One region of the Rhizobium sp. 11_C7_N12_5 genome, then DNA from elsewhere that is predicted to be linked to it. Evidence: predicted binding sites of a transcription regulator. Region 1 holds the regulator's gene; each other region holds the start of a gene.
What was found. The regulator HrcA, encoded in region 1, represses chaperone genes, less so after heat shock. The targets are predictions, from matches to a motif close to GTTAGCACTCNCNNNNNGNGAGTGCTAAC.

Region 2: a site for HrcA is predicted at 6,956-6,984, ahead of groES (co-chaperone GroES). Genes of this name have one in related genera too.
Region 3: a site for HrcA is predicted at 3,312-3,340, ahead of groES (co-chaperone GroES). Genes of this name have one in related genera too.

Annotation. Positions count from the first base shown of each region.
Region 1 covers NZ_JBPWPY010000001.1:633-10,771, forward strand. Annotated here, with positions in the region: partial or broken gene dnaA (chromosomal replication initiator protein DnaA) at 1-919, shown strand, start outside; gene gcvA (transcriptional regulator GcvA) at 1,036-1,932, opposite strand; gene AB8B29_RS00015 (DMT family transporter) at 2,092-3,021, shown strand; gene hemW (radical SAM family heme chaperone HemW) at 3,137-4,330, opposite strand; gene rdgB (RdgB/HAM1 family non-canonical purine NTP pyrophosphatase) at 4,349-4,993, opposite strand; gene AB8B29_RS00030 (VOC family protein) at 5,005-5,421, opposite strand; gene rph (ribonuclease PH) at 5,434-6,150, opposite strand; gene hrcA (heat-inducible transcriptional repressor HrcA) at 6,323-7,411, shown strand; gene AB8B29_RS00045 (GFA family protein) at 7,415-7,849, opposite strand; gene grpE (nucleotide exchange factor GrpE) at 8,061-8,699, shown strand; gene ptsN (PTS IIA-like nitrogen regulatory protein PtsN) at 8,788-9,252, opposite strand; gene hpf (ribosome hibernation-promoting factor, HPF/YfiA family) at 9,342-9,917, opposite strand.
Region 2 covers NZ_JBPWPY010000001.1:372,668-382,806, reverse strand. Annotated here, with positions in the region: gene ileS (isoleucine--tRNA ligase) at 1-488, opposite strand, end outside; gene mctP (monocarboxylate uptake permease MctP) at 786-2,261, opposite strand; gene AB8B29_RS01815 (DUF3311 domain-containing protein) at 2,251-2,448, opposite strand; gene AB8B29_RS01810 (bifunctional riboflavin kinase/FAD synthetase) at 2,583-3,566, opposite strand; gene AB8B29_RS01805 (TIGR01459 family HAD-type hydrolase) at 3,582-4,430, opposite strand; gene chrA (chromate efflux transporter) at 4,523-5,959, opposite strand; gene AB8B29_RS01795 (sulfurtransferase/chromate resistance protein) at 5,956-6,777, opposite strand; gene groES (co-chaperone GroES) at 7,043-7,339, shown strand; gene groL (chaperonin GroEL) at 7,416-9,053, shown strand; gene AB8B29_RS01780 (hypothetical protein) at 9,277-9,468, shown strand; gene AB8B29_RS01775 (hypothetical protein) at 9,639-10,085, shown strand.
Region 3 covers NZ_JBPWPY010000002.1:1,515,297-1,525,435, forward strand. Annotated here, with positions in the region: gene AB8B29_RS26135 (DUF2252 family protein) at 66-1,241, shown strand; gene AB8B29_RS26140 (DUF982 domain-containing protein) at 1,873-2,172, opposite strand; gene AB8B29_RS26145 (Hsp20 family protein) at 2,241-2,714, opposite strand; gene AB8B29_RS26150 (usg protein) at 2,937-3,209, opposite strand; gene groES (co-chaperone GroES) at 3,489-3,803, shown strand; gene groL (chaperonin GroEL) at 3,855-5,483, shown strand; gene AB8B29_RS26165 (hypothetical protein) at 5,538-5,798, shown strand; gene AB8B29_RS26170 (PAS domain-containing sensor histidine kinase) at 6,014-7,066, shown strand; gene AB8B29_RS26175 (response regulator) at 7,138-7,509, shown strand; gene AB8B29_RS26180 (EAL domain-containing protein) at 7,763-10,021, shown strand.

The DNA.
Region 1 (10,139 bases):
TCCGCTCTTCGTTCATTCGACGGTCGGTCTCGGCAAGACGCATCTGTTGCAGGCGATCGCCAATGCCGCCGTACAGAATCCGCGCAACCTGCGCGTGGTCTATCTGACGGCGGAATACTTCATGTGGCGCTTCGCAACCGCGATCCGCGACAATGATGCGCTGACGCTGAAGGATTCCCTGCGCAACATCGACCTGCTCATCATCGACGACATGCAGTTCCTGCAGGGCAAGATGATCCAGCACGAGTTCTGCCATCTGCTCAACATGCTGCTCGACAGCGCCAAGCAGGTTGTCGTCGCCGCCGATCGCGCTCCCTGGGAGCTGGAATCGCTCGATCCACGCGTCCGCTCGCGTCTTCAGGGTGGTGTAGCGATCGAGGTCGAGGCACCGGACTATGAAATGCGTCTTGAAATCCTCAAGCGCCGTCTGGATGCGGCCCGTCAGGACGATCCGTCGCTGGAAATCCCGGCGGAGCTTCTGTCTCACGTCGCCCGCAATGTCACGGCAAGCGGTCGCGAGCTGGAAGGCGCGTTCAATCAACTCATCTTCCGCCGGTCGTTCGAGCCCAACCTGACGGTCGAGCGCGTCGATGAGCTTCTCGCGCATCTGGTCGGTTCCGGCGAGCCGCGTCGCGTCCGCATCGAGGACATCCAGCGCATTGTCGCGCGTCACTATAATGTCTCGCGCCAGGAGCTGGTCTCCAATCGTCGCACCCGCGTCATCGTGAAGCCGCGCCAGATCGCCATGTATCTGTCGAAGACACTGACACCGCGCTCCTTCCCGGAGATCGGTCGCAGGTTCGGCGGTCGCGATCATACGACCGTGCTGCATGCGGTGCGCAAGATCGAGGAACTGATCTCGGGCGACACCAAGTTGTCGCATGAGATCGAGCTGCTCAAGCGCCTCATCAACGAATAAGCGGCGGGCGCTATCCGCTCTTCGTTTCACGGCCGGCCTCAGCGCCGGCCGTTTTCTTTGGGTGACCTTGTCTGCTTGATGTTGACGGGGATGACCGATCAGGTGTTCGAGCCTGCCTATGTCGGCGGCGTCGCATGTGAGACTTCGGAGAGCAGCCAGGAGCGGAGGGCCGCAACCGCCGGCCGTTCCAGCGCGCCCGGCGGATAGACGAGATGATAGGCGAGTGCGCTGGCAAACCCGATGGGGAAGGGGGCTATCAGCGTCCCGCCTGCCAATTCCTGCTCGACGAAGGAGCGGCGCATCAGTGCGATGCCGAGCCCTGCCTTCATGGCGTGATAAGCCCCGGTGCCATCCGTGAAGACCGGCCCGCGCGTGGCGTCCACACGCGTCGCGCCCGCAGCCTGCAGCCAGAGCTCCCAGTCGCGCCGATAGACGTCATGAATCAGGGTCTGATCCGCCAGATTGTCGACGACGGGCGAGGGGCCGAGTGTCGCCGCCATCTCGGGGGTGCAAATCGGCACATATTCGTCATCGAGCAGCCTTTCGCTTGCCAGCCCTTCATAGCCGCCGAGCCCGTGGCGGATGGCGATGTCGATCCCGTCCCGCTGGAAATCCATCATGCGATGCGAGGCGCTGATGCGCAGATCGATATCGGGATGAGCCTGCTCGAAGCGCCGAAGCCGCGGCACCAGCCAATGCGTGGCAAAACCGGCAGTGCAGGCGACGGTCAGCACTGTGTCCCTTGAGCGCATCGTCAGGGCCGTGGTTGCCTCGCGAATGAGGCGGAAGGCCGTGCGCATCGTCGCGAAATAGTCGGCGCCTCCTGTGGTCAACGCAAGGCTGCGCGCCCGGCGCTCGAAAAGCCGTACGCCGAGCGCGCTTTCGAGGTCCCGGATCTGCAGGCTGATGGCGCCAGGCGTGACATGCAGCTCGTTTGCCGCCAGCGTCATGCTGAGATGACGGGCTGATGCTTCGAAGGCCCTGAGGGCCGAAAGAGACGGCAACTGATCCATAATGATTGAGTTCAGCTAAATCATTGAATGAGAAAGACTCGCTTGCCAGAGGCCCGCTATCGCGAGATTATTTCAGCAATTCCGATGGTTGGCAACAGTATGAGATTCCGGCCGTCCATAAGTAAAACTCAATCGAATGAAATACTGGAGACTATCGTGATGCCGCAGAAGTCCATGGGCGCAGTCGAGTGGGGCATGCTTGTGGGACTATCCCTCCTGTGGGGCGGCTCCTTCCTGTTCAACGGCATTCTGGTCCATGGACTGCCGCCCTTTACCATCGTGACAGCGCGTGTCGCACTTGCCGCTATCGCTCTGCATGTCATCGTGCGCGTGACCGGGCATTCCATGCCACGCGATCGCCAGGTCTGGCTCGCCTTCTTCGGCATGGGCTTCCTCAACAATGTTATTCCCTTCCTGCTGATCGTCTGGGGCCAGACGCATATTGCCAGCGGCCTTGCCTCGATCCTCAACGCGACGACACCGCTTTTCGGCGTCGTGGTCGCGCATCTTCTGACGTCGGATGAGAAGATGACCGGCAATCGCCTTGTCGGCGTCATCGTCGGCTTTGCCGGCGTGGCCCTGATGATCGGCCCGTCGGTGCTCGCAAGCCTCGGTTCGAATGTGCTGGCGCAGCTCGCCGTATTGGGAGCCGCCTTCACCTATTCCCTCGCCGGCATCTTCGGACGCCGCTTCCGCCGCATGGGGTTGGCGCCCATCATTCCCGCCGCCGGTCAGGTGACGGCCTCGACCGTCCTGCTGCTGCCGATCGCTCTTTTCGTTGACCGCCCCTGGACGCTCGCGATGCCATCGGCCGAAACCTGGCTGGCGCTCGCGGGCCTCGCCATCCTGTCGACGGCCGTCGCCTATGTGCTGTTCTTCCGCATTCTCGCGACCGCAGGCGCTACCAACTTGATGCTGGTGACCTTCCTCATCCCTGTCAGCGCCATCCTGCTCGGTGCACTGATTCTCGGCGAGGACTTGCAGCCGAAGCACTTCATCGGCATGGCGATGATCGCGCTCGGCCTTGCGGCGATCGACGGACGGCTGTTTACCCTCCTCTTGAGGGCAGGGGAATCGCATATGAGATGAGATCGTTGCCGCGCCCCCTCATCCGACCCTTCGGGCCAACTTCTCCCCGAGGGGAGAAGGAGCTTGCGGCACCGGCATGCCCCATATGCAATTGCCCCGCCCTCGAGGGAGGTGACTAACAGGCCAGATCGGCAACGACGGAATCGAGGAGCAGCATTCCCGTCGGCGTGCAGCGCAGGCGGGAATTGCCCAGCCGCTCGATGAACCCGTGCTCCAGCAGGAAAGCCTCGCGCTGCGGATCTGGATCCCGGCCGGAGAGTTCCTGCCAGCGGGCGAGGTCGACACCCTCCTTCAGGCGCAGGCCCATCAGCAGCAATTCGTCGGCCTGCTCGTCGAAGCCGAGCATTTCCTGATCGACCATGCCATGGCCGTCGCGCTCGACCATCTCAAGCCAGCTCTCCGGCTTCCGCTCGGTGGCCGTTGCAAGCTTTTGCGAGCCGCGGGTCAGCCGGCCATGGGCGCCGGGACCGATCCCGGCATAGTCGCCATAGCGCCAGTAGGTGAGATTATGCCGGCTTTCGGCGCCGGGACGCGCGTGGTTGGAGACCTCGTAGGCCGGCATGCCCTCGCGCTCGGTGATCTCCTGCGTTGCCTCGTAGAGCAGCGCCGACTGGTCGCCGTCGGGCACGATCAATTTACCGGCCTTGTGAAGGCCGTAGAAGGGCGTGCCTTCCTCGATGGTCAATTGATAGAGCGAGAGGTGGTCGACGGCGTAGGAGATTGCCTCCTTCAGCTCGCGTTCCCATTCCTCGACTGTCTGGTTCGGGCGGGCATAGATGAGGTCGAAGGACATGCGCGGGAAGATCTCGCGCGCCAGCTTGATCGCCTTCAGCGCGTCGGCGACATCGTGCAGGCGGCCCAGGAATTTCAGGTCGCGGTCGTTCAGTGCCTGCACGCCCATCGACACGCGATTGACACCGGTGGCGCGATAGCCGCGGAAGCGCTCGGCCTCGACGCTCGATGGATTGGCCTCCATGGTGATCTCAATGCCGTCAGGCACATGCCAGGTCCTGGCGATGCCATCGAGGATCGTACCGACCGTCTCCGGCTTCATCAGCGAAGGTGTGCCGCCGCCGAGGAAGATGCTGGTCACTGTTTTCGGGCCGCTGATCATCCGCATCGATGCCATCTCCTTCAGAAAGGCGGCAGCGAAACGCTCCTGATCAACAGGCTGGTGACGGACATGGCTGTTGAAATCGCAATAGGGACATTTGGCCGCGCAGAAGGGCCAATGCACATAGACGCCGAAACCAGGCTCGCCGGTATCCGGTAGCAATTGCGCCCCGCGCATCAGGTCTTGCGAATCCATGATCTCCACGAAGTAAGCCTACGCCTCCAGACAGGTTTCGACAAAGACCTTGAAGGCGCGGGCGCGATGCGACAGCGCCTGCGGATTGCCGGGCTTCCAGCCATGCTTCTCGTCGGCGCTCATCTCGCCGAAGGTCGTCTCATATCCCTCCGGCTGGAATATCGGATCATAGCCGAAGCCCTGGGTGCCGCGCGGCGGCCAGACGACGGCGCCTTCGACTTCGCCGCGGAAAAGTTCGGTATGTCCGTCCGGCCAGGCAAGGCAAAGCACGCTGACGAAACGAGCCGTACGGCGTTCAGGCGAGGTGGCGCCGGCTTTTTCCAGCGCGGTTTCGACCTTCTGCATCGCCATGGCGAAGTCGCGAGTGCCGTCAGCTGTTTCAGCCCAGTTGGCGGTATAGACCCCCGGATCGCCGCCGAGCGCATCGATCACCAGGCCGGAATCGTCGGACAGTGCCGGCAGGCCGGAAGCATGCGCCGAGGCCAGTGCCTTGATCGCGGCATTTTCCTCGAAGGTCGTGCCTGTTTCGTCCGGTTCGATGAAATTGAGGTCGGCGGCCGACTTGGCGGCAAAGCCGAAGGGGCCGATCAGATCCTCGATTTCGCGGATCTTGCCGGCATTGTGGCTGGCGACGACGATGGTCTTGGTATCGAGTTTGCGCATGTCTTGTCCCGTCATAAGCCCCAGATGCGGGGTTCGGCGCATTCCAGGCTGTTGCCGGCCGGATCGCGGAAATAGATCGAGCGGCCGCCGTTCGGCCAGTGAAAATCGGCTTCGATGGCAATGCCCGCAGCCTTCAGCTTCCGGGCCATTGCCTCGATGTCGTCGCCGCTGAGCCGAAAGCAGACATGACCATCGCCCGTCGTGCCATGCGGCGGCACGGGAAGGGAGCCCGGTTCCGGCGGCTTCATCGTCTCGGCCGGATTGAAGATCAACAGCACGCCCGGCCCGCAACGATAAAAGACATGGCGGTTACCACCACGTGCGATCTTCTCGAGCCCGAGAATGCCGCTATAAAAGGCCTCGATCGCATCGAGATCGTCCGCATAGAGAGCGGTTTCCAAGATGCCTTCGAGAGCCGCGTCCGCCATTGCAGGATATCCTCAGACGATCGCCTGCTTCTGCAGATCCACCAGTTCGGCAATGCCGTTCTTGGCAAGGCCCAGGAGCGTGGCGAATTCCTCTTCGCTGAAGGGCGTGCCCTCGGCCGTTCCCTGGATCTCGACGATCCCGCCTTTGCCGGTCATGACGAAGTTGGCGTCGGTTTCTGCCGAGGAATCCTCGAGATAATCGAGGTCGATCACCGGCTGGCTGGCGAAGATGCCGCAGGAGATCGCCGCGATGTGATCTTTCAGCACGCGGTCGACTTTGATCATGTTGCGGCTTTCCATCCACTTCATGCAATCGTAGAGCGCGATCCACCCACCGGTGATCGACGCGGTACGCGTGCCGCCATCGGCCTGGATGACGTCGCAGTCGACGGTGATCTGGCGTTCGCCGAGCTCCTTCAGGTCGACGACGGCGCGCAGCGAGCGGCCGATGAGGCGCTGGATTTCCTGCGTGCGGCCGCCCTGCTTGCCGGCGGCAGCTTCGCGCTTCATGCGCTCGCCGGTCGCGCGCGGCAGCATGCCGTATTCAGCCGTGACCCAACCCTTGCCGCTGTTGCGCAGCCATGGCGGCGTCTTTTCTTCCAGGCTTGCCGTGCAGAGCACATGCGTATCGCCGAACTTGACCAGGCACGAGCCTTCCGCATGCTTGGAAAAATTGCGCTCGAACGACACCTTGCGCATCTGATCGGTTTTTCTGCCTGAAGGCCGCATTCCACTCTCCTGAAACTTCGTTGACCGCTTCTACGACCCAGAGGAGGCTTTTGCAAAGGAAAAGCAGGCTTTAACGCCCCACTGCGGCGGTAACCGCATTTTTCCCTTTTGCGATTGCTAACTGAATGATTATATTTTCACTAAGGCTCAATGGAACGGATTTGGCAGCAAAATGGTATTTACGACATCGACGGTTTCGGATGTCATTGCTGCGCTTGACGAACGCTCCAAGGAAATCTTTCGCCGCATCGTCGAAGGCTATCTCGAAAACGGCGAGCCGCTCGGTTCGCGCAATCTTTCGCGCCTGCTGCCCATGTCCTTGTCGCCAGCTTCGGTGCGCAATGTCATGAGCGACCTGGAAGAGCTTGGTCTCATCTATTCGCCGCATATCAGCGCCGGCCGGCTGCCGACCCAGATCGGCCTGCGCTTCTTCGTCGACGCCTTCATGCAGGTCGGTGACCTCTCCGCCGAGGACCGCGCCAACATCGATCGGCAGGTGCGCGGGAGCAATCGCGACCAGCCGATGGAATCGGTCATGTCCGAGGCGAGCCGCATGCTGTCTGGCATTTCGCGCGGCGCCGGCCTGGTCATTACCGCGAAAAGCGATCCCGTGCTGAAGCATGTGGAATTCATCCGGCTGGAGCCGACCAAGGCGCTTGCGGTGCTTGTCGGCGATCATGACCAGGTCGAAAACCGCATCATCGAACTGCCGGCCGGCATCACCTCGTCGCAGCTGACGGAGGCCGCCAATTTCCTCAATGCTCATATGGCCGGCCAGACCCTTCCGGAATTCCGCCGGCGTGTGCAAAGTCTGAAGGATAGCGTCCGCCAGGAGTTGGACAGCCTGTCGCATGAGCTGGTCGAGCGCGGAATTGCGGTGCTGTCGGGTGACGACGCCGAAGGCAAGCCGACGCAACTCATCGTGCGTGGCCACGCCAATCTGCTGGCCGACGTCGGCGGCGCCGAGGATCTGGACCGGCTGCGTCTGCTATTCGATGACCTTGAAAAGAAGGACAGTCTCATCGAGATCCTCAACCTTGCGGAAAGCGGACCGGGGGTGCGTATCTTCATCGGTTCGGAAAACAAGCTCTTTTCCCTGTCCGGCTCCTCGCTCATCGTCGCTCCCTACCGCGACGATGACGATCGCATCGTCGGAGCAGTCGGCGTCATCGGTCCGACGCGGCTGAACTACGCACGCATCGTGCCCATGGTGGATTATACGGCACAGCTGATTTCGAGGCTGTCGCGGCCAGGGATCTGACGCCTAGTCGGGAAGCAGCGTTCCCGATCCGCCCATTTCCGCCGGAAAATCCTTCTGCTTCGGCAGTCCATCTTTCATGTGCAGCACCGTCGTCTCGTAATTGGCGTGAAATGCCGGTTGAAAGTCGAGACCGGGAAGGACAGCGGCGTAAACATCGGTTACGCCCCATGGGGGATGCTCCGTCAGCAGATGGCCCCCGCAGACCGTGCACCACTTGCGCGCGCTCGTTTCGGTCTTCTGGTAGCTGCCGATGCGATCTGCACCCTTGGTAATGTGGACGGCTTCGGGCGGCCAGAGCGAGAAGGCATTGACCGGTCCCGCCGACCATTCCCGGCAGGAATCGCAGTGGCAATAGCCCATCGCGATAGGCTCGCCGTCGACGGTGACCTCGACTGCACCGCAGAAACATTTGCCGGAAAGGGATTTGCCGCTGGACATTGATCTCACCCGCCGTGTTGAGATACGCTTAACTATATCATCGGAGAGAGGGCCTGGATAGCCGAGTCGCAACCAGCGTCTCTGATCCGCCGGTATCTTGCCACCGTCGTAATGCCACGAATTGGCTGATCTTCTCGACAAAGCCTTGATTTTTTCCGGCTAAACCTCGATATCGGGCACATCCAAAAGACAAAGCAATTCGGAGACCGTCATGACCGACGAAACAACGAAAACCGGACCTGACGCCGCGGCGGCCGACACATCAGCGGATTTCGCTCAAGACGCAGCGGAAACCATTGATGCGACCGAGCCGTCTCAGCCGGACCCGGTCGAGCTGCTGAAGGCCGAAAACGGCGAACTGCGTGACCGCTACCTTCGGCTCGCCGCCGAGATGGACAATCTTCGCCGCCGCACCGAGCGTGATGTGAAGGATGCGAAGTCCTATTCCGTGGCGAGCTTCGCCCGCGACATGCTTGCAGTGGCGGACAACCTGCGCCGCACGCTGGAAGCCATTCCGGCCGAAGCGCGCGCCGGCGCCGATGCTGGCCTGCAGACGCTGATCGACGGCGTCGAGATGACCGAGCGGTCCATGCTCTCGGCACTGGAGCGCCATGGCGTGCGCCAGATCGAGCCGATCGGGCAGAAGTTCGACCCCAATTTCCATCAGGCGATGTTCGAGGTGCCGAATTCAGAGGTGCCGAACAATACGGTCGTGCAGGTCGTGCAGGCCGGCTTCGTCATCGGCGAGCGCGTTCTGCGCCCGGCCATGGTCGGCGTCGCCAAGGGCGGCCCGAAGATCGTCGAGAATGCAGAGGGCGCCAATAGCCCGCTGGACGAAAAAGACGCCTGATCTTCACGCGATAAAAAAATAAGAGCCGGATGATCCACAATCATCCGGCTCTTATTTTTGCCTTGATCCGATGTGATCCAAGTCACCGTTAAGCGGCGTTGGATGCCTGTTCCTCGTTGAGGAATGCATAGATCGCCGAAGCGGATTCCGTGGCGCGCAGCTTGGCGACCAGGTCCTGGTCTCGCAAAACGCGGGCGATGCGTGAGAGTGCCTTGAGATGATCGGCGCCTGCGCCTTCCGGCGCGAGCAGCAGGAAGACGAGGTCGACGGGCTGGTCGTCCAGCGCCTCAAAATCGACCGGTGCTTCGAGACGCGCGAAAATGCCTGCGATGGATTTGATGCTGGCAAGCTTGCCATGCGGGATGGCGATGCCGTTGCCGACGCCGGTGGAGCCCAGGCGCTCGCGCTGCAGCACCACGTCGAAAATCTCTCGTTCGGGAAGTCCGGTCAGTTTGGAGGCTTTGGCTGCCAGCTCCTGAAGCAGTTGTTTTTTGGAATTTGCCCTCAAGGCGGGGATGATCGCATCTTGGTGTAGCAAATCTGCCAATGCCATTCTCTTTATCCTTCGTGTCGCCGAGAACCGATAACGGGGGAGCGGCGGTCGGCCCACTTAGGCACGGAGCCGCCGCTCATCTTCTATTCTCAGCCTTTGATATTGGCCGCGTCGATCCAGCCAATGTTACCGTCCTGACGACGGTAGACGATGTTCAGATGTTCCTTGCCGGGACTGCGGAAGAGCAGCAACGGTTCGTCGGTCATGTCGAGCGCCATCACAGCCGTCGCCACCGACATGGTCTTCAATTGCTTCGTGCTTTCGGCAACGATCACCGGCGCGAAATCGGAGGCAATCTCCTCGTCGTCGTCCGGAACGCCGTCCATGACGGTGTAGGCGACTTCAGCCTGACCGTTCGCATGATTGCCGGCCTGATGGTCCTTAAGCTTGCGTTTGTAACGGCGCAGACGTTTCTCGATACGCTCGGACGCCGCGTCGAAAGCAAGCTGCGGGTCCATCGCCTCTCCGGCGGCATGCAACACCACACCGCTGTCGAGATGAAGCTTGCAATCGGCCGCGAAGCGAGAACTGGACTTGTGAACAGTTACCTGACCCGAATACCCCCCGTCGAAGTATTTCGTCACGGCCATACCGATCTGGTCTTCAATCCGCTGGCGGAATGAGTCACCAATTTCCATATGTTTACCGGAGACACGCACACTCATGGAGTTTCCCTTCTTGTAGTGGTTATTGCGCGTACCAGTTTACGCCAAGCCTCAAGCTCATCCAAGCACTTCACGCGGTCAAAGACAAATTGCGTATATCGGCCGCCTTCGGGATGATGGGGATAAGTTCATGGTCGTGCTGTCCTGCAGCGATTGCGGCGGGCTTCTAGCCCCGCCGCATCTGAAAGTCAACTGCATCTTAACGGACTGTTAGGAGATCCG
Region 2 (10,139 bases), 370 kb from region 1:
TAAGGATTATCGAAATCGCCAACGATGCCGAGGCGCTTGAACTCCTCGGATTGGATCTTGATCCAGCCGGCGGCAAAATCACGGCATTCCTGGCGAAACTCGTTCACCGGAACCTCGTCCTTGTTCTTGCCCTTCTCGCGGTATTTTTCCTCGATCTTCCACTCGATCGGCAGGCCGTGGCAGTCCCAGCCGGGAACGTAGTTGCTGTCATAGCCGCGCATCTGGAACGAGCGGGTGATGACATCCTTCAGGATCTTGTTGAGGGCATGGCCGATATGGATGTGGCCATTGGCGTAGGGCGGGCCGTCATGCAGCACGAACTTGTCGCGGCCGGCGGCGGAGGCGCGCAGCTTTTTGTAGAGATCCATGTCCTGCCAGCGGCTCACCAGCTCCGGCTCCTTCTGCGGCAGTCCAGCGCGCATCGGGAAATCGGTTTCCGGCAGGTAAAGGGTCTTGGAATAATCCATCTTTTCAGCGGTATCGGTCATAGTTCTGACAATTGCCTCGGTGTCTCGGGCGTCTTGCGCCAAACAGGCGCAGCCATATGGGGATTTTTCGGCGGCGGAAAGCGCCTCGGGAACGGGCGCCAAGAACCCGGACCTCCCGGCAGCTTAAAGCGCGCGGAAGGCCGGGCCAATAATTCGTATCGATAGGCTCAGCCGAAATTGGGTCATGATCGCCGGTTCATAGGCGTTTTTTCCAAGGAAAGGAAGAGGAAACAGTGCCGGCAACGCACAGAAAGGCCGCGGACGTTTCCGCCCGCGGCCGACAGGATATTGCTTCGATCAGGCGTGTGCCGTCGCCCGCGCCGGCATGACCGCATTGAGGATCACCGACACAACGATGTTTGCTGCCAGCGCCAGCAGCCCCGTATAGACGGTGAAGCTTGCGTCTCCGAGCGCGACTATGTGCAGCGGCTTCCAGCCGGCATCCCACACGAGGTAGGTCCCGCCGAAGAAGCCGACGAACCAGCCGGCAAGCAGAGCCGGCGCGCGGAACCACTTGGTATAGAGGCCGAAGACCAGGGCCGGCAGCGTCTGCAATATCCAGATGCCGCCCAAGAGCTGCAGATCGAGCGCGAATTGCGTCGGCAGGAAAATGATGACGAGAAGCGCACCGACCTTGACGACGAGCGAGGTCATCTTGGCGACCTTTGCCTCACCGGCATCGGAAACCTGCGGATTGATGTAGGCCTTCCAGAAGTTGCGGGTGAAGAGGTTGGCGGCACCAATGCTCATCACGGCGGCGGGAACCAGCGCACCGATGGCGATGGCCGCAAAGGCAAAGCCGGCAAACCAGCTCGAGAACAGCGACTGGAACAGCGCCGGAACGACATCATTGGGGCTATCCAGCTTCAGATGTGCCGCGTGGCCCATATAGCCGAGCAGGGCCAACAGGCCGAGCAGCAGCGTATAGGCCGGCAGCAACACGGCATTCTTGCGGATGGTATTGCCGCTGTTGGAGGCGAAGATGCCGGTCAGCGTGTGCGGATACATGAAGGCCGCGAGCGCCGAGCCGAGCGCCAGCGTCGCATAGGCGACATACTGGTTGCCGCCGAGCAGCAGGCTGCCTGCCCCCTTGGCCTGGAAGTCCGCATCCGCGGCGGCAAAGACATTGGCGTAACCGCCGAGTTTCGCCGGAATGAGCGCGATGGCGGCAATGACAACGATGTAGATCATGATGTCCTTGACGAAGGCGATCAGCGCCGGGGCGCGAAGGCCGGCCGAATAGGTGTAGAGCGCCAGGATGATGAAGGCGACGGCGAGCGGCAGTTCGCCGTGAAGCCCGAGGGCCTTGAACACTGCCGTCATGCCAACGAGCTGCAAGGCGATATAGGGCATGGTGGCGATGACGCCGGTGAGCGCGACCGCCAATTCGAGCGCCCGCGAGCCGTATTGGCCGTGCACGACATCGCCCGCGGTGACGTAGCCGTGATCCTTTGCCCGCCTCCAGAGAAGCGGCATCACCATGAAGACGAAAGGATAGACGACGATGGTATAGGGCAGCGCGAAGAACCCATAGGCACCGACCGTGTAGACCAGGGCCGGGACGGCGATCACGGTATAGGCCGTGTAGAAGTCGCCGCCGACGAGAAACCAGGTAATCCACGTGCCGAAGGTGCGGCCGCCAAGGCCCCATTCGTCAATATGGGCAAGGGTCTTCGGCCGGCGCCAGCGCGCGGCGACAAAGCCCATGACGGTCACGAGCGCCAAGAAGAAGATGAAGACGGCGAGTGCGGTCGGATCGATCTCAGTCGTCATGGCGCATGCTCCGATAGGCGATCCACGTCAGGACAGCGGTGATCGGCACCCAGGCCAGCTGATACCAATAGAAGAAGGGGAAACCGAGCAAGACCGGATCATGGCTGTTGTAGAAGGGGACCCAGAGCAAGCCGATATAGGGAATGACGAGCAGCCAGCAGGCCGCCGTTCCAAAGCGTTTATCCATTCGAATACCTTTCGGAGACTGGCGCGCCGACTCACGCCTCATCGCCGATAAGGATTAACGCATATGAAGGTTGGCTCAAGGCAAAAAAATGCTGCGGTGCGGCACGCTTCGCCCAGCCAACCCCTTGCATGATATCAGGAAAAGGCGATGCAGCGATCGATTTCGCCAAGCGGCTGGACACCGGCGAGCAGCGCCCTCGCCTCATCCTCGTCCTTCCTGATCTGCGCGACCAGCGCATCTAGGCCGTCGAACTTCAGTTCGGGGCGGAGATAGCCGAAGAAGGAAACCGAACAGATCTGGCCGTAGAGGTCGCCGCTGAAATCGAAGACATAGGTCTCGAGCAGCGGCGCGCCGTTGTCGGTGACCGTCGGACGGCGGCCGTAGCTCGCAACCGCGTCGCGGATGACGCCGTCCGCTGCACGGAACCGCACGGCGTAGATACCGGCCTTCAGCGATATTTCCGGCGGAAGCTGCATATTGGCTGTGGGGAAACCGAGCGTGCGACCGAGCTTCTCGCCGCCGATGACAGGCGCTTCGACGGTATAGCGGTATCCGAGCATGCCGGCGACCTGGCCCACGTCTCCCTCGGCCAACAGCGTGCGGATGCGGCTCGAGGAGATGACCTCGGTATTCTCGTCGCGAAAGGCGTCGATAAGCGTCACGCCGAAACCATTGTGGCTGCCGGCGTTCATCAGGAAGGCGGGGCCGCCCTGACGGTCGTGGCCGAAATGGAAATCGAAGCCGGTGACGACTTCCGAGGCATGCAACCAGTCGATGAGGATCGAATGGACGAATTCATCCGCCGAGCGCTGCGAAAAGGTACGATCGAACGGATATTCGATGACGGCGTTGAAGCCGAGGGCTTCCAACAAGCGCGCCTTCAGCGGTGCCGGCGTCAGGCGGAAGACCGGCCGATCCGGCTTGAACACGGTGCGGGGATGCGGCTCGAAGGTCAGCACCAGAGCTGGAACGCCCCGCTCCCTGGCGATCTCCAGCGCCCGATCGAGGACCGACTGATGACCGCGATGCACACCGTCAAAATTGCCGATGGCGATGACGCCGCCCTTGAGATCGTCGGGAAGCGGGTCGCGGGTCTCGTTGCGATGGAAAACGGTCATCGTCTGCCACTCCGGTCAAGCAAGGCGCGGCATCCACCACTTCGGCGAGGCCTGCTCGCGCGCCAGGAAGGCGCCGAGTGCGGCTTCGTCGGTGTGACCGTCGACGACGTATTCGCGGGCGTGGATGCCATGGCTGATGTAAAGAAGATCGAGGCCGTAATCGAGCGCGCCGCGCACGTCGGTCGGCATGCCGTCGCCGATGGCGACGACGCGCGACAGCGGGAATTCGCTTCGCACCTCGCGGGCTGCCGCAATCGCGGCTTCGTAGATCGGCTGATGCGGCTTGCCGGCGATCCGCGTCTGCCCGCCGAGCCGCTCGTAATAGGCGGCCATGGCGCCGGCGCACGGGATCATCCGGTGGCCGCGCTCGACCACGAGGTCTGGATTGGCGCAGATGAGCGGCACCTTGCGGGCAGCCCAAGCCGTCAGCATGTCGGTATAATCGTCAGGCGTTTCAGTCTCGTCGTCGAAGAAGCCGGTGCAGACGATGCTTTCGGCTTCGCCCGCCTCGACACGCTGCACGTCGAGCCCTTCGAGGATGCCGATGTCACGCTCCGGCCCCAGCAGGAACACTTTTTTCGGACCCTCGGCGATCAGGCTGCGGGTGACATCGCCCGATGTGACGATGCGGTCATAGGCACTGTCGGGAACACCGATCACGCGCAGCTGCTCGACCACCCTCGGAGCGACGCGCGGGGAATTGGTGATGAGCACGACGGTCAGACCCTGGGTGCGGGCCGCTTCCAGCGCGATGGACGCTTCCTTGTAACCGGAGACGCCGTTATGAAGCACGCCCCACACATCGCAGAGCGCAACATCATAAAGTCCGCCGATCTCGCGAAAGCTTCCGATACGTTTGCCCATGCGGTCCTCGCGTCAAATAAATCACGGGCTGACATCGCAAACCGGCCGGCAAATTACAAGAGCGATACGCAGGTTTTTGCGTCGCACGGGGCTCAAGCGGCAAGCCGGAGCAGGGAACCCGCCACGGCGGAAACGCCGAGCACGGTGGCAACACCGGCGCGCTGACGGAAAACCAGGACGGCCGCGAGGACGAAGAGCAACAGCGCCGAAATATCAAGGGTGCCCCAATTCGGCCACGCGATACCAGCGATCGGTACATTGGCGAAATCGCCGCCGTCAATCCTGACGGGGTGACTGAACAGCACCAGCCGATCGACATTCGCAAACAGCACATGCAGCCCGAACCAAACCGAAAGGTTGGTCATAACGCCGACGATGGCCGCCGTGATGGCGGCAAGCGCGCCCGAAAGACCCGCATGGCCGCGCAATTTTTCGATGTAAGGCGCACCGGCGAAGATGAAGAGGAAGCTCGGCGCAAATGTCGCCCAGGCCGCGAGGCTCGCTCCGAGAAAGCCGCCAAACAGAGGATCGAAGCCGAAGGGATTGCGAAATCCCGCCATGAAGCCAACGAAGCACAAAACCAATACGAGGGGCCCAGGAGTCGTCTCGGCAAGTGCGAGACCATCCAGCATTTCGCCCGGCTTCAGCCAGGCATAATGCTGTACCGCCGTCTGCGCGACATAAGCCAGAACAGCATAGGCGCCGCCGAAGGTGACGATCGCCATGCGTGAGAAAAAGGAGAAAATGGCGCCGAATACGCTTGTTTCACCGCTGAGCGCCTCGGAGACGACATCCTGTGGACCGTGCAGAGCATGCACCAACAACAGTGGCGCCTGCCAGATCAATACCCAAAGCAGGATCGTCAGGACGGACGCCTTCGCTTGAGCGCCTCCGAGCCATCCGAAGCGGCTGGTTGGCGCCGTCAGGCGCGGCAATCGTGGTCGCCACTGTTCGTCACGCCAGGCTCGATAGAGGACCCGCCCATATCCGGTAAGGCCGGCCAGCAGCACGACCATGGGAAAGGGCAGATCGAAGATGAAGAGAAGGACGAAGCTGGCAATCGCTATCGCCACATGGAAGCGGCTCTTGAGGGCACGGCCGCTCAGCCGCATCAGCGCCTGCAAGACGATCGCCAGCACGCCCGCCTTGATGCCGAAGAAGATCATGGCAAGCAGGCTGGTGTCATGGAAAATGGCGTAGAAAGCCGAAAGCGCCAGAATGACGACAAAGCCCGGCAGGATGAACAGCAGACCGGCAATCAAACCGCCGCGCCAGCCATGCAGCAGCCAGCCGATGTAAGTCGCAAGCTGCTGTGCCTCCGGGCCTGGCAAGAGCATGCAGTAGCTCAAGGCATGCAGGAAGCGCTGCTCATCGACCCAACGCCTCTCGTCGACGATCATGCGATGCATGAGGGCGATCTGCCCGGCCGGGCCGCCAAAGCTCAAGGCGCCGACGCGCGCCCACACGCGTGTAGCTTCGCTGAGGGACGGGCTCGCAACCAGATCGTCAGCCAAAACGGTTTCGCTCACGATCTTCTTGCTCCATGCGATACCCAATCATGCTTTTCCTGGGTCGCGTCTCGCGACCAGCGATAAAGCGCGTCATAACACAACATGCCCGCATCCAACTGTTCGATATCGTCAGCAAACATGCGCGACAGGCCGAGCGAAACGGCAAGCAAGCCAGCCGCCTGCGGTTCAAGATCGAGCCGGTTGGTATCGGCGCCCCTGATGATGCGGGAAAGATGGTGAAGAGCCGGGAGGTCGAGCCGGAATTCTTTCACCATGGTATCGAAAGTGCATTCCTCCTCGCGGTGGCTCCAGAATACCCCCTCCACATCGAAGGGTGTCGCGCCGAAGCGTTCGGCGACGCCGTCGACTTCCTGAGCCGTCACGAAGAGAAACGAAGCGCCGGGATCAACGAAGCGGCGGATCAGCCAGGGACATGCGATACGATCGATCTTCGGCCGGGCGCGGGTTACCCACACGGTTGCACCGGACGCGTTGGCATCGGGCAGGATCGAAACCGGGATCAACGGCAATCCTGCCGCCCGCCAGGCGTCGAGACCGCCATCGAGGATTTCCGCCGCGGCACCAGCCAGCCGCAGCCAGGCGGCGACGCCTTCGCTGAGCTTGCCGCCGTGCTGACAGAGGCAAACGACATTCCGGTTGTGAAATTCGGCGGCCCAAGCCTGAACATCCTTGTAATCCCGGCGGCGCGAGGCCGGCACCAGACAGGGATCGGCGTCGAAATCCTCGACGCTGCGAACGTCGAGTATCGCGGGCGCTTTCGGCGTACCCAGCAGACGAAGAAGCTTTTCGGGGGTGATGGCGCTGAACGAAGTCATGTTACGTCCCTTCCAAAAGAGATGGACGCGAAACTCCGGCATGACGCCTCGTGGGGTATCCGCAAACCCCATGCCCACGATTTTCCGGCAAAACCGGCAGCAAGTCAATGAAGAGCGGTTTGAAAAAATTCACGGGCACGTTCTTGACTCGTTTGCTAGCCACCCCTAAATCACCGTCGCTAGCACTCGCCAATGCTGAGTGCTAACACAGCCCATACGGATCCCCCGCTGATCCGTGAATGTCATTTGATCGAGGGATTAGACAATGGCAAGCACCAATTTCCGCCCCCTTCATGACCGCGTCGTCGTTCGTCGCGTCGAGTCCGAAGCAAAGACCAAGGGTGGTATCATCATTCCCGATACCGCCAAGGAAAAGCCGCAGGAAGGCGAAATCGTCGCCGTCGGCTCCGGCGTTCGCGATGACTCCGGCAAGATCGTCCCGCTCGACGTCAAGGCCGGCGACCGCATCCTGTTCGGCAAGTGGTCGGGCACCGAAGTCAAGCTTGACGGCGAAGACCTTCTCATCATGAAGGAAGCCGACATCATGGGCATCATCGGCTAATCCAGCCGGTTTCCCCTTTTCCGATACAGCTGACGGGCCATAAACCCGGACAATGCGAATTCAGGAGTTTTTAGACATGGCAGCTAAAGAAGTAAAATTCGGCCGCAGCGCCCGCGAAAAGATGCTTCGTGGCGTCGATATTCTCGCCGACGCAGTCAAGGTAACGCTCGGCCCGAAGGGTCGTAACGTCGTTATCGACAAGTCCTTCGGCGCTCCGCGCATCACCAAGGATGGCGTCACGGTCGCCAAGGAAATCGAACTCGAAGACAAGTTCGAAAACATGGGCGCCCAGATGGTCCGCGAAGTTGCTTCGAAGACCAACGACATCGCCGGCGATGGCACGACGACTGCAACCGTTCTCGCCCAGGCCATCGTTCGCGAAGGTGCCAAGGCAGTTGCAGCCGGCATGAACCCGATGGACCTGAAGCGCGGTATCGATCTCGCCGTTTCAGAAGTCGTCAAGGATCTCCAGGCCAAGGCCAAGAAGATCAACACGTCAGAAGAAGTCGCACAGGTCGGCACGATCTCGGCAAACGGCGAAAAGCAGATCGGTCTCGATATTGCTGAAGCCATGCAGAAGGTCGGCAACGAAGGCGTCATCACGGTTGAAGAAGCCAAGACCGCCGAAACCGAACTCGAAGTCGTCGAAGGCATGCAGTTCGACCGTGGCTACCTCAGCCCCTACTTCGTGACCAACCCGGAAAAGATGATCGCCGATCTCGAAGACGCGTTCATCCTGCTGCACGAGAAGAAGCTCTCGAACCTGCAGGCCATGCTCCCGGTTCTCGAAGCCGTCGTTCAGACCGGCAAGCCGCTCCTCATCATCGCTGAAGACGTCGAAGGCGAAGCTCTTGCAACGCTCGTCGTCAACAAGCTGCGTGGCGGTCTGAAGATCGCTGCCGTCAAGGCTCCTGGCTTCGGCGATCGCCGCAAGGCCATGCTTGAAGACATCGCCATCCTCACGGGCGGCACTGTCATCTCCGAAGACCTCGGCATCAAGCTCGAGTCGGTCACCCTCGACATGCTCGGCCGTTCCAAGAAGGTTTCGATCTCCAAGGAAAACACCACGATCGTCGACGGCGCCGGCCAGAAGTCCGACATCGAAGGCCGCGTTGCCCAGATCAAGGCTCAGATCGAAGAAACCTCTTCCGATTACGACCGCGAAAAGCTGCAGGAACGTCTTGCCAAGCTCGCTGGCGGCGTTGCCGTGATCCGCGTTGGCGGCTCGACGGAAGTTGAAGTGAAGGAAAAGAAGGACCGCATCGACGACGCTCTCAACGCGACGCGCGCTGCTGTTCAGGAAGGCATCGTACCGGGCGGTGGTATCGCTCTCCTGCGTTCCTCCACGAAGATCACCGCCAAGGGTGAGAACCAGGATCAGGAAGCCGGCGTCAACATCATTCGTCGTGCGCTGCAGGCGCTGGTTCGCCAGATCGCTGAAAACGCTGGTGACGAAGCTTCGATCGTTGTCGGCAAGGTTCTCGACAAGAACGAAGACAACTACGGCTACAACGCTCAGACGTCTGAATATGGCGACATGATCGCCATGGGCATCGTCGACCCGGTCAAGGTTGTCCGCACGGCTCTGCAGAACGCAGCTTCTGTTGCTTCGCTGCTGATCACCACCGAAGCCATGATCGCCGAACTGCCGAAGAAGGACGCTCCGGCTATGCCTGGCGGCATGGGCGGCATGGGCGGCATGGACATGATGTGATAGGGCATCGGCCCAATCACAGGAATGTCCATAAAGCTTCGCCCATGCATCTTTGATGCTTCAGGCCGTCAAGCGGCCTGAAGTGGCGGCATGGACATGATGTGACAGGGCTTTAGCCTTATTACGATTGTTCAATCCGGCATCCGGAATTGACGAAGGGCGGCCCTCGGGTCGCCCTTTTCATTTGTGCCGAAACAGTTTTGATGCAAGTTCGGCAAGTTTCATGGCCATGCAAATTTACGCAAACTGCCCCATTGCCGTTTTCAAAAAAGTCCCTATAAATCCCAGCGCAGCGATTTTAGAGGGTAAGCTGCAATGCACACAAATTTTACTTATTTTCGGCACGATTAATCAGCGCCTGCGTACAATCATGACATCATGGAATGATGGCGTCCGGATTTATTACTTGAAATGACTTCATAGACGGGATCGACAACCCGAAAAGCATGGCGAAAGACGGAATCAGCGGAGATGCGGCTCTGCTTTTCCTGAAAGCGCGACATGCGGGGGAGACGTTCCATCCGAAGATGGACGGAATTCGAATGAAGCGCGCTCGGGGGACCATGCGCTCAAGTGAGGATCATATTGTTCAAGATTGCCAAGGCCAATTTTTCCGCACCCTTTGCTCCCGGCTCGCTGGAATTCGAGGGGCATGATCCCGATCTTCTGGCGCAGTTTTGCGTTTCCGAAGGTTGGACGGGCGACCTGTCGAGCGGCATCATCCGGCTCGGTCAGTGGAGCACCATGCTGCACGGGCTGAGCTCCTCGGAATGCGGTCTCTTGAGCCTGATGCATTGCTATGATGCGCATGATCGCATCCGCATCCTCGATATTTTCGAGCAAGGGGCTACCGCTGCATCCTGCTTCTGCTACTCAACGACGATCCTTGGTACCGGCGGTCATCGCCAGCCAATCTTCTGCGTCGGCGAATCCATCGCCGCCGACGGAAAACATGCCGGCAGCCTGGTCGGCGTCTTCCTGTTTCCGCGCTTCAAGCTGGAGCCGGGCAGCCAGTTGGCCATCCGGCAGTAGAAGCCACTGTCGATGATGGTCAGGTGAATTTACCATCGTCTCACTTGCGGGACC
Region 3 (10,139 bases), on a different contig from region 1:
ATTTTGAATTACCGCCTATTAGGATGCACGCCGCGCCTTACGATGTGCGACGCGAGGGCTAACGGATGAGCGCCAAGGACCGCGATTCTCTCCTGATCGCCCGACGAAACCTCAAGATGGCACGGTCCCCGGAAGCCTACATCAGGGGGACCACCAGACTGTTTTACAACTGGCTCGCCCGACACTCTTTCTCAGTCCCTGACGGACCCGCCGTGTGGATCTGTGGTGATTGTCACCTGGGCAATCTCGGGGCATTGGCGGATCGCAACGGCGACGTTGCCGTTCAGATCAGGGATTTCGATCAGGCTGTCATTGGCAATCCCGCTCACGATCTCATAAGGCTGGGGCTTTCTCTCGCCTCCGCCGCGCGGGATTCTGACCTTCCTGGTGTGACCACTGCGAGAATGCTGGATGCCCTTATTGGTGGATACGAATCCGCATCCGGGGAAAGTCAGGCGCACACACCGCACCTGCGCCAACCGAAGGACATCAGAAAGCTTGTCAGACATTCATTGCGTAGGCGCTGGCGAGATCTCGCAATGGAGAATTTTCAGACAAAACACCCCTTGCTTCCCCGCAACAAGCGCCTTTGGCCGCTGCACAGATCCGAACGCGCCGCGGTTCTTGCGCTTTGCCGGCAGAGGAAACTGGGGGAAATCGTCCTTGAGCCGGAAAAACTGCAAAAATCGGGCAATCAGACCGTGCTTGACGCAGCTTACTGGGTCAAGGGCTGCAGTTCGCTCGGCCATCTGCGATGCGCTGTTTTGGTTGGCGATGGCAAGCACCGGCCGGTTTCGTTGCTTGATATCAAGGAGGCAATGGGTGCCGCCGCCCCTTCGGCGGCCGGATCCGGAATGCCGCGCGACGATGCCGAAAGGGTCGTCGCGGGAGCAAAGGCTCTGTCACCCAATCTCGGCAATCGCATGGTTGCGGCAAGGGTGATGGACAAGGCTGTGTTCGTTCGCGAGATCGCGCCCCAGGATATGAAAATCGACCTCGGACGTCTTGGCGCAAAAGAACTCTGCGAAATCGGCCACTATCTCGGCGGGGTCGTGGGCCTTGCTCACGCCCGGCAGATGGGCGAGCAAGAGTGGCGTTCGTGGACCGGCGAACTTACCAGCGGGCGCAAGAGGAAGCCGGATGCACCGTCGTGGCTCTGGACGTGCGTAACCGAGCTCTTGTCGATCCATGACAAAGCCTATCTCGAACATTGCCGGCAAATCGCGCTCGAACATCACTAGCAGCAGCAACCCTGCCGAAACAGGCACCGATCATGAACCGCACGGGCTGGCTCAGCCGATAGAGCTTGTCGCGTCGACGGAGCAAACCGCCATCCACCGGCCTAGCTTCGTTACTTCGATAGACCTTCAGAAAACTTTCCGATTAACGGACCCGGCGGCGTTATTGAACGCTCGCTACAATCAATCTCGCGCGAAAGACAGCAACCGGCGCGAAATTGATCGGAGTTGAAGATTTGCCCCAACTTCGCGGCTATCCATTTCCCGGTGAGCGTTCACGACGTGGAAATTTTGTGCGTTGGTCGAGGTGCTATGGCAGTTACCAAGTCGACGAAACACGTCGCTGGATCGAGACTATGGTTCGTCATCTGCCAAAGCGCTGACCGAGGCAAACGCACCCCGTGGATCGAACCGGTTTAAGCGCTCCCCGTACGAAACCGTCTTCGAATCGATCCCTGGATATCCAACGCTCAGTCCGCCACGTTCGTCCGATTGTCATCTTCGGAAGCGCGGACTGTCGTCACGACGTCAATGAGGCGCCGAAACTTGACGTTCGCGACATCAGAACAGCCAGACCAATCGCCACGGAATCGCTGACGGCTTGTTTCAAGATATTCTCCATCATCGACGCCTCTCAACGCACGTGCGGATCTCTGTCCCGCCGCAGCCGGGACGCGACGATGACATCGCCGTCCGGCGCCAGGAGATCGTGTTTCTCGGCGAAGGCGGCAAATAGGCCGCGCACGGTCTCAGCTTCAATTTCACCTCGTAGTGCCGCATCGCAGGCCTTGAGCGCGATTGAATGCGCGGGGTCTCTAGAAGAGGCCGGCCATTCCATGAGATGTCGATAAGCTTCCGTCACCGAACGAATCTCGGCCGGAAAGCCGAGACCGACAAGAATAGAAACGGGCTCTTGGAACATATCGGGTTTCATCATGCTCTCCTTCCCAACCCAGATGTTGATGGGCGCCGTCGTGGCAGCGTCCATCAACAGAATGCGGATTAAGCTGCCTTCTGCGCGTCGATCTGTGCCGGTGCAGCCGATGTCGAAGCGGGCGCGGCTTCAATGGAGATTCTCCGCGGCTTGAGTGCCTCCGGGATCTCGCGAATAAGGTTGATCGACAGCAGACCGTTCTTCAGATCGGCTCCGCTCACGCTAACATGGTCGGCAAGCTCAAACCGGTGTTCAAACGGCCGGCCGTCAATGCCGCGATGCAGGTAGCCCTCACCAGGGGTCTCCTCCTTCTTGCCCGTCACGGTTAGAAGGTTGGACTGGAAGGTGATGTCGAGATCGTCTTGAGCAAAGCCCGCCACCGCGATCGTAATTCGGTAACTGTCGTCTCCGGTCTTGATGATGTCATAGGGCGGCCAATCGCTGATCGAACGACCGCGTTGGGCATTTTCCAGAAGATCGAAGATCCTATCGAAGCCAACGCTCGAGCGGAACAGGGGTGCATAGTTATAAGTCGTTGCCATAGCCATATCCTCCTTGAAGCAACATGGATACGGAAGCGCCGAAAGACAGCGCTCCCAGCATGACCAGCCCTTTTCTCAGCGGCTGGCGGCAATCGATTTGGTTTTTCGGATTTTTGAGTTCAAGAGCCTCGACTGAAAATTTTTCTCGCTTGCATATTCCTTGGCGACTGAGCTCTCTTTGGGCCTCCATAACGTCCGGATTTGGATGGAGACCCTCGAGCCTCAATGCAGCTTGAACTCGCCTTCAACGCGGCGCCATTCGCTGGGTCCGATCAGACGCTGATGGGTGTAGCGCACTGAATGCAGCGGCCCGTCAAGGTTAGCCTGCCAGTAGTTGAGGAACTTCTGCATCTCAGGAAAATCAGGAGCCAAATCATAGTCCTGCCAGACATAAGTCTGAAGGACGGATTCGAAATCGGGAATGCGGTAGAGGATATGCGCGGTGGTAAGGCCATAACCGTTGAGCTGACGCTCCAGATCCGATGAAAATCGCATGCTTCATCTCCGTTTCGTAACAGTCTGAAGGTGGTGTAAATTTTTGCAGCCATCAATGATTTTTTGAATGCTCGAGGCCAGGTTGTTGTTCCTTGCCAGTGTGTTAGCAGCCATTCCTGAAGAGTGCTAATTTTTTTATTTTGACCTCTTGAAATCGAAAATCCGCCAAACCAGATCATTTCGCGCAAGACGCTCGATCGAGGTTTTGCGCCCGCCCGGACCGGTCATCCGGTCCGGCCGGGGAACAACGTCATCATTGTTTGTCCATTGGAGGAAAACATGTCGTTCCGACCGCTTCATGATCGCATTCTTGTCCGCCGGGTTGAATCCGAAGAGAAAACCAAAGGCGGCATCATCATTCCCGATACCGCCAAGGAAAAACCGCAGGAAGGCGAGGTCATCGCTGTCGGCCCCGGTGCGCGCAATGATGCCGGCCAGTTGCAGGCACTCGACGTCAAGGCCGGCGATCGCATCCTGTTCGGCAAATGGTCGGGCACAGAGATCAAGATCAACGGCGAAGACCTTCTGATCATGAAAGAAAGCGATGTCATGGGCGTCATCGAGGCCCAGGCAACGCAGAAGCAGGCCGCTTAAGGCGCTTCCAATCACCAGTCGAACTTGCTGCCTATTAAAGGAGTGAACAGAATGGCTGCGAAAGACGTAAGATTCAACACCGATGCCCGTGACCGCATGCTGCGGGGGGTCGATGTACTCGCCAACGCCGTCAAGGTGACGCTCGGTCCCAAAGGCCGAAACGTGGTTATCGACAAGTCCTTCGGCGCACCGCGTATTACCAAGGACGGCGTCACTGTCGCCAAGGAAATCGAGCTCGAAGATAAGTTCGAGAACATGGGCGCACAGATGCTGCGCGAAGTCGCGTCAAAGACCAACGACATTGCCGGCGACGGCACCACGACCGCAACAGTTCTTGCCCAGGCGATCGTCAGGGAGGGCGCCAAGGCGGTGGCGTCGGGCATGAATCCGATGGACCTGAAACGCGGTATCGATTTGGCTGTCGACGCGGTCGTCAAGGAACTGAAGACCAACGCCCGCAAGATTTCCAACAATTCCGAGATTGCCCAGGTCGGCACCATCTCGGCCAATGGCGACGAGGAAATCGGCCGCTATCTCGCGGAAGCGATGGAAAAGGTCGGCAACGAGGGCGTCATCACCGTGGAGGAGGCCAAGACTGCCGAAACCGAACTCGAAGTCGTCGAAGGCATGCAGTTCGACCGCGGCTATCTGTCACCCTACTTCGTCACCAACCAGGACAGGATGCGGGTCGAGTTTGAGGATCCCTACATCCTGATCCATGAGAAGAAGCTCTCGAACCTCCAGTCCATGCTGCCGGTGCTCGAGGCCGTGGTCCAGTCCGGCAAGCCGCTCCTCATCATCGCTGAAGACGTCGAAGGCGAAGCTCTTGCAACGCTCGTCGTCAACAAGCTGCGTGGCGGCCTGAAGATCGCTGCCGTCAAGGCTCCTGGCTTCGGCGATCGCCGCAAGGCCATGCTTGAAGACATCGCCATCCTCACGGGCGGCACTGTCATCTCCGAAGATCTTGGTATCAAACTGGAGAACGTGACGCTGACCATGCTTGGCCGAGCCAAAAAGGTAGCGATCGAGAAGGAGAACACGACGATCATCGATGGCGTCGGCTCCAAGGCCGAGATCGACGGCCGCGTTGCGCAGATCCGCGCGCAGATCGAGGAAACCTCTTCCGATTACGACCGCGAGAAACAGCAGGAACGCCTTGCCAAGCTCGCCGGCGGCGTTGCCGTCATCCGTGTCGGTGGCTCGACGGAAGTCGAGGTCAAGGAAAAGAAGGACCGCGTCGACGACGCGTTGCATGCCACCCGCGCGGCCGTCGAGGAAGGCATCCTACCCGGCGGCGGCGTAGCGCTGCTGCGGGCCGTCAAGGCGCTCGACAATCTTAGTACGGCCAACCAGGACCAGCGTGTCGGCGTCGAGATCGTTCGCCGCGCAGTCGAAGCGCCGGTGCGCCAGATTGCCGAAAACGCCGGCGCCGAAGGCTCGGTAATCGTCGGCAAGCTGCGCGAGAAGGCGGAATTCTCCTACGGCTGGAACGCCCAGACGGGTGAATACGGCGATCTCTACGCCCAGGGTGTCATCGATCCTGCCAAGGTCGTGCGCACGGCGCTTCAGGACGCGGCATCTGTCGCCGGCCTCCTCGTAACAACGGAAGCTATGATCGCCGAAAAACCAAAGAAGGAAGCCGCTCCGGCGATCCCCACCGGTGCCGGCATGGACTTCTAAGAGTGATACGCTTAGCCCGCCCCATCAAGGGGCGGGCCACTTTCGGAGGGGAAGATGAATTCAACGCAACTGTTGTCGCGGGAGGATGCCCGGCTTTGCGCAGGCGTCGTAAGGGAGATTTCCAGTGCCAGGGGTATCTCGAAAGATCCAGTCGCTGTAGGCAAGCTGACAATGGCGGTTGCCAGGCTTTATAACAGTGGCTTCCATAGTCGAGAGGAACTTCTGTCGGCTGCGATGCAGATGGCTGATCTCCAGTCCAGCGCAGCAACAAGTGTTGGAAGCAAGGAGCAAGACGTTCAATATCCCGGCAAGTAGACCCAGTACGATCAAATATCTTTGGGGTCGATTTTCTGGCAGAAGGCGAACCAGTATCGATTGGCTTAAGGTCCTGCTACGGCAATAAAGCGTGATGCCGATCGGAAGCGGATGTGCTAGCGTGCCTTAGAGCGTCATTCCAAGGTTTGCATTGACGGCGCTCCTGCCGAGTGATGATTCGCTACGCGAGTTTTCGGCCCATGAGGGCCATTTTCATGTCCAAAGAACCGATTGCCCATTTCGAGGCAGCGAGTACGCTTGCCGTCGTGGTTTCATCAAACGAGCCGTTGCTGTTCCTATCTGCAGACCAGAAGGTCATTGCGGCGAGCACATCGTTCTGCCGAGCCTTCGAGATCAATCCTGCGACAATTCCCGGCAGGGCGCTGAGTCAGCTTGGAGACGGCGAATGGGCGATGCCCAGGCTCACCTCTCTTCTGAAGGCGACGGCAGCCGGAAGTGCGAGGATCGAGGCCTACGAAATTGACCTTATGCGGCCAAACCGGAAGACACGCCAACTGGTCGTCAATGCGCAAATCCTTGACGACGGCAACAAGGACCATATCCGGCTGCTGGTTGCCCTCTCCGACGTGACCGACGCGCGCGCCCAAGCAAAACTGAAAGATGACCTCGTCCGGGACAAAGCCATCCTGATACAGGAAGTTCAGCATCGCGTCGCAAATAGCCTTCAGATCATTGCGAGCGTCCTTATGCAGAGTGCACGTCGGGTGCAGTCGGAGGAAGCGCGCGGACATCTTCACAACGCCCATCACCGAGTGATGTCGATTGCGGCCGTTCAGCGACAACTCTCGACATCGAGCGGCGGCAATGTCGAACTTCGTAGCTATTTCACCCAGCTTTGCGAGAGCCTCGGCGCATCGATGATTGCTGACGAGAGCCGGTTCTCGATATCGGTGACGGTGGATGACAGCGCCGTCGAAGCGGACGTCTCCGTCAGCCTGGGGCTTATCGTGACCGAATTGGTGATCAACGCTCTCAAACACGCCTTTATTGACCAGCAGACGGGAAGGATCGCGATCGACTATCGCTCGACCGGCAGCGACTGGACACTTTCGGTAGCTGACGATGGAGTAGGCATGCCCACTGGCAGCGTTGCTGCCAAGGCTGGACTAGGCACAGGCATCGTCGAGGCCCTCGCCCGGAACCTACAGGGTGAGATTAAGTTGAACGACGCAAGCCCAGGAACCGCAGTGATCATAAGTCATCGCGGGGATGCCGACCGTCGAACCAGAATCCCTGCGGCCGCATAGGAACTGACCTTTCACCGAAACGTTATCAACTGAGTCCAGGGTTCCCGGCTCACACAAAAACCGAGTGACATATGTTTAATGGCAAGGCGGTCATCCTGGTGGTCGAAGATAGCGCGCTTATTCGAATGGGCGCCGTCGACCTCGTCCGATCCGCCGGCTACGAGGCGCTCGAGGCAAGCAACGCCGACGAGGCAATTCGCATTCTGGAATCGAGAGCCGATATCGATCTCGTCTTCACCGACGTGGAAATGCCCGGAACAATGGACGGCATCAAGCTCTCCCACTACATCCGTAGCCGATGGCCGCCGGTAAAATTGATCGTTGCTTCCGGCAGGGCCATCCTCAAAGAGAGCAGCCTTCCTGAGGGAAGCCAATTCTTCTCGAAGCCTTACGGCGATCATGCCATCGCAAACGCGATAGCCGGGATGCTTTTGGGAAACTGATCTCTCACGTCTGCGCGAGCAAAGGCGTGCGGAGTCTGATCGCACGCCGGCTTGATATTTACCCCACGCGACGTCGCGGCTCTCGTTCAGACGTGAGAATTTGCGAGGGCACTTTAACCCGAGGCCGATAACTTTACGGCGCTTTCCCAACAACATAGACAGCTTTCCTCAATAGCAGGTTGGTTAGCGGACTTAGCGTTGCTTTAAAGAAACTGTGTAAGGATGCAGGCCCGTTTCCTATACCGGCAATCTGATGAAGTTTCGAAGAAAACAAAAAATATTGCGTGGCTTCGCGAGTTCTGCAGTAAGCCATACCAGCGCATTTGCTCCGGCAATATTTGCGACGACTATTGCAGTATTCGTCGTCTGTGTTGCAACGAACTGGAGGCTGGAACGATCGCTAGCCGACGAACGCTCAATTGTTGCCGGTGAGCTTGCCACCATATCATCTCGGCTTCAGACGAACCTCAATGGCAACGTGAAACTGTTGCAAGGCCTGGCGGCCGGTATCACAGTCAATCCGGCGATGGACCAAAGCGCTTTCTCCAAACTCGCCGCGGAGATTTTGCAGCCGGATTCACAATTGCGAAGCTTCGCCGCAGCCCCCGGCATGGTGGTCAAGTGGGTTTATCCAGAAAAGGGAAACGAAAAAGCGATCGGACTCGACTATCGAACGAACGAAAAGCAACGGGATAGCTCAATGCTGGCGCGCAACACCCACAATATCGTTTTGACGGGCCCTGTGGAGCTCGTGCAGGGCGGAACGGCTTTCGTGGTCAGGTGCCCGGTTTATATCAATGACAGAACAAGCCAGATCTTCTGGGGTCTTGTTTCTGGAATCGTAGACATACCAAGGCTCTACCAAGATAGTGGCCTTGAATCGACCGACCTTGAGATTGCCGTCAGCGCCGTAGCGGAACCGAAGTTGGCCAAACAAGTTTTTCTCGGCGACCTGGAAACTTTTTCGAAGAATCCGGTCGTGGCATCCGTTGATATGACTTATGGCCGATGGACCCTTGTCGCAGTGCCTAAGGGCGGATGGGGCCAAAACAGCGGCATGGCCACTTTTGAGCTCTATGCTTGCCTGTTGTCTTTGTGTGTCGTTGCGCCAATTGTTTGGGTAGGCTTTCTGACCAAATCACGCCAAAGAACCATTGAAAAACTTCGCCTTCACAAGAAAAAGCTCGTTCGAGCGCGGCAGAGGCTCGAATACCTGTCGTTGCATGACGCACTAACGGGGCTTCCCAATCGCCGATTTATTGATCAGATGATCTCGCAATCGCCGAGGCCCGATCCAGAAGATTGTCTGATACTGATTCATATCGATCTGGATCGATTTAAGGAGATCAACGACACGAAAGGGCATGCCGGAGGTGATACGGTCTTGCAGGCAGTGGCTTCGCGCCTTGTCAATTTGGCCGGCCCAAACGACGTAGCGGCTCGGATCGGTGGAGACGAGTTCATCTTCGCAACCTGGAGCGCCGATCCCGCGCCTAAGGCAAATGAATTGGCCCAACAGATTGTCGATACACTCAAGCAGCCGCTATTCGTTGATGGCTCGGAGTGTGTGGTCGGCGCAAGCGTCGGCGTCGCCTGGGAAACTGAATATGCTCGTGGGCAGGACCTGAGCCAATTGCTTTTGGATGCCGATTTGGCTCTGTACGAGGCGAAGAAGGTGGGCCGCGGTCGCGCGGCCATTTTCACCGAAGCGCTTCGTAGCGCCGCAATCGGTTCGAAGGAATTGGCGGATGAATTCAATCATGCGCTCGATTGCGACGAACTGGTTGCATTTTTCCAGCCGCAGTTCAATGCAAGCACATTGGATATCGCCGGCGTCGAGACACTTGCGCGCTGGGATCACCCGCGAAACGGTCTGCTCGCCCCGGATAAATTTCTCGCTGTCGCGGAAAATTTGGGACGTTCCGGCGACATGGATAGGCTAATCCTGCAGAAGGCTCTGTTCGAGCTTACAAGATGGGACAGCCTGGGAATGCGCATCCCGCGTGTTTCGGTCAATATTTCTGCGCGTCGGCTGGTGGAGGCAAATCTGCTTGCCGAGCTATCCGAACTTCCCTTCGCGAAAGGTCGCCTATGTTTCGAGCTGCTGGAGACAATCTCCTTCGATGATCTTCAGCCTGTTCTCAATCACATAGTTCCAGCTCTCAAAGAGCTTGGAATTGAAATCGAGATCGATGATTTCGGCACCGGGCATGCCAGCATCATAAGCTTACTTAGGCTCGAGCCGCGAAGGCTTAAAATCGACCGGGAAATTATCAAGCCGATTGTCGCGTCTCCATCTCAACGGCGTCTGGTCTCCTCGATTATCGAAATCGGCCGGTCGCAGAACATCGACATCGTTGCCGAGGGCGTGGAAACAATGGAGCACGTGAAGATCCTGAGAGATCTTGGTTGCCACTTTCTGCAGGGATACGCTCTGGCACGACCAATGAGCTCAAAGCAGTTGATCGAATTTTGCCGCCCGAAGGATAAAGAACTTTCAGAGGTGGGATAAAGGCTAGTCTCTGCTTCCTCGCCCCCCGGAATCGGCCGTAGCCACAAACGGCTTGGTCAACCAAATTGTGAATCTCCGCGACCTCATCGCTCGGTTCGAGCTTCAGCCAGCGGAGGCG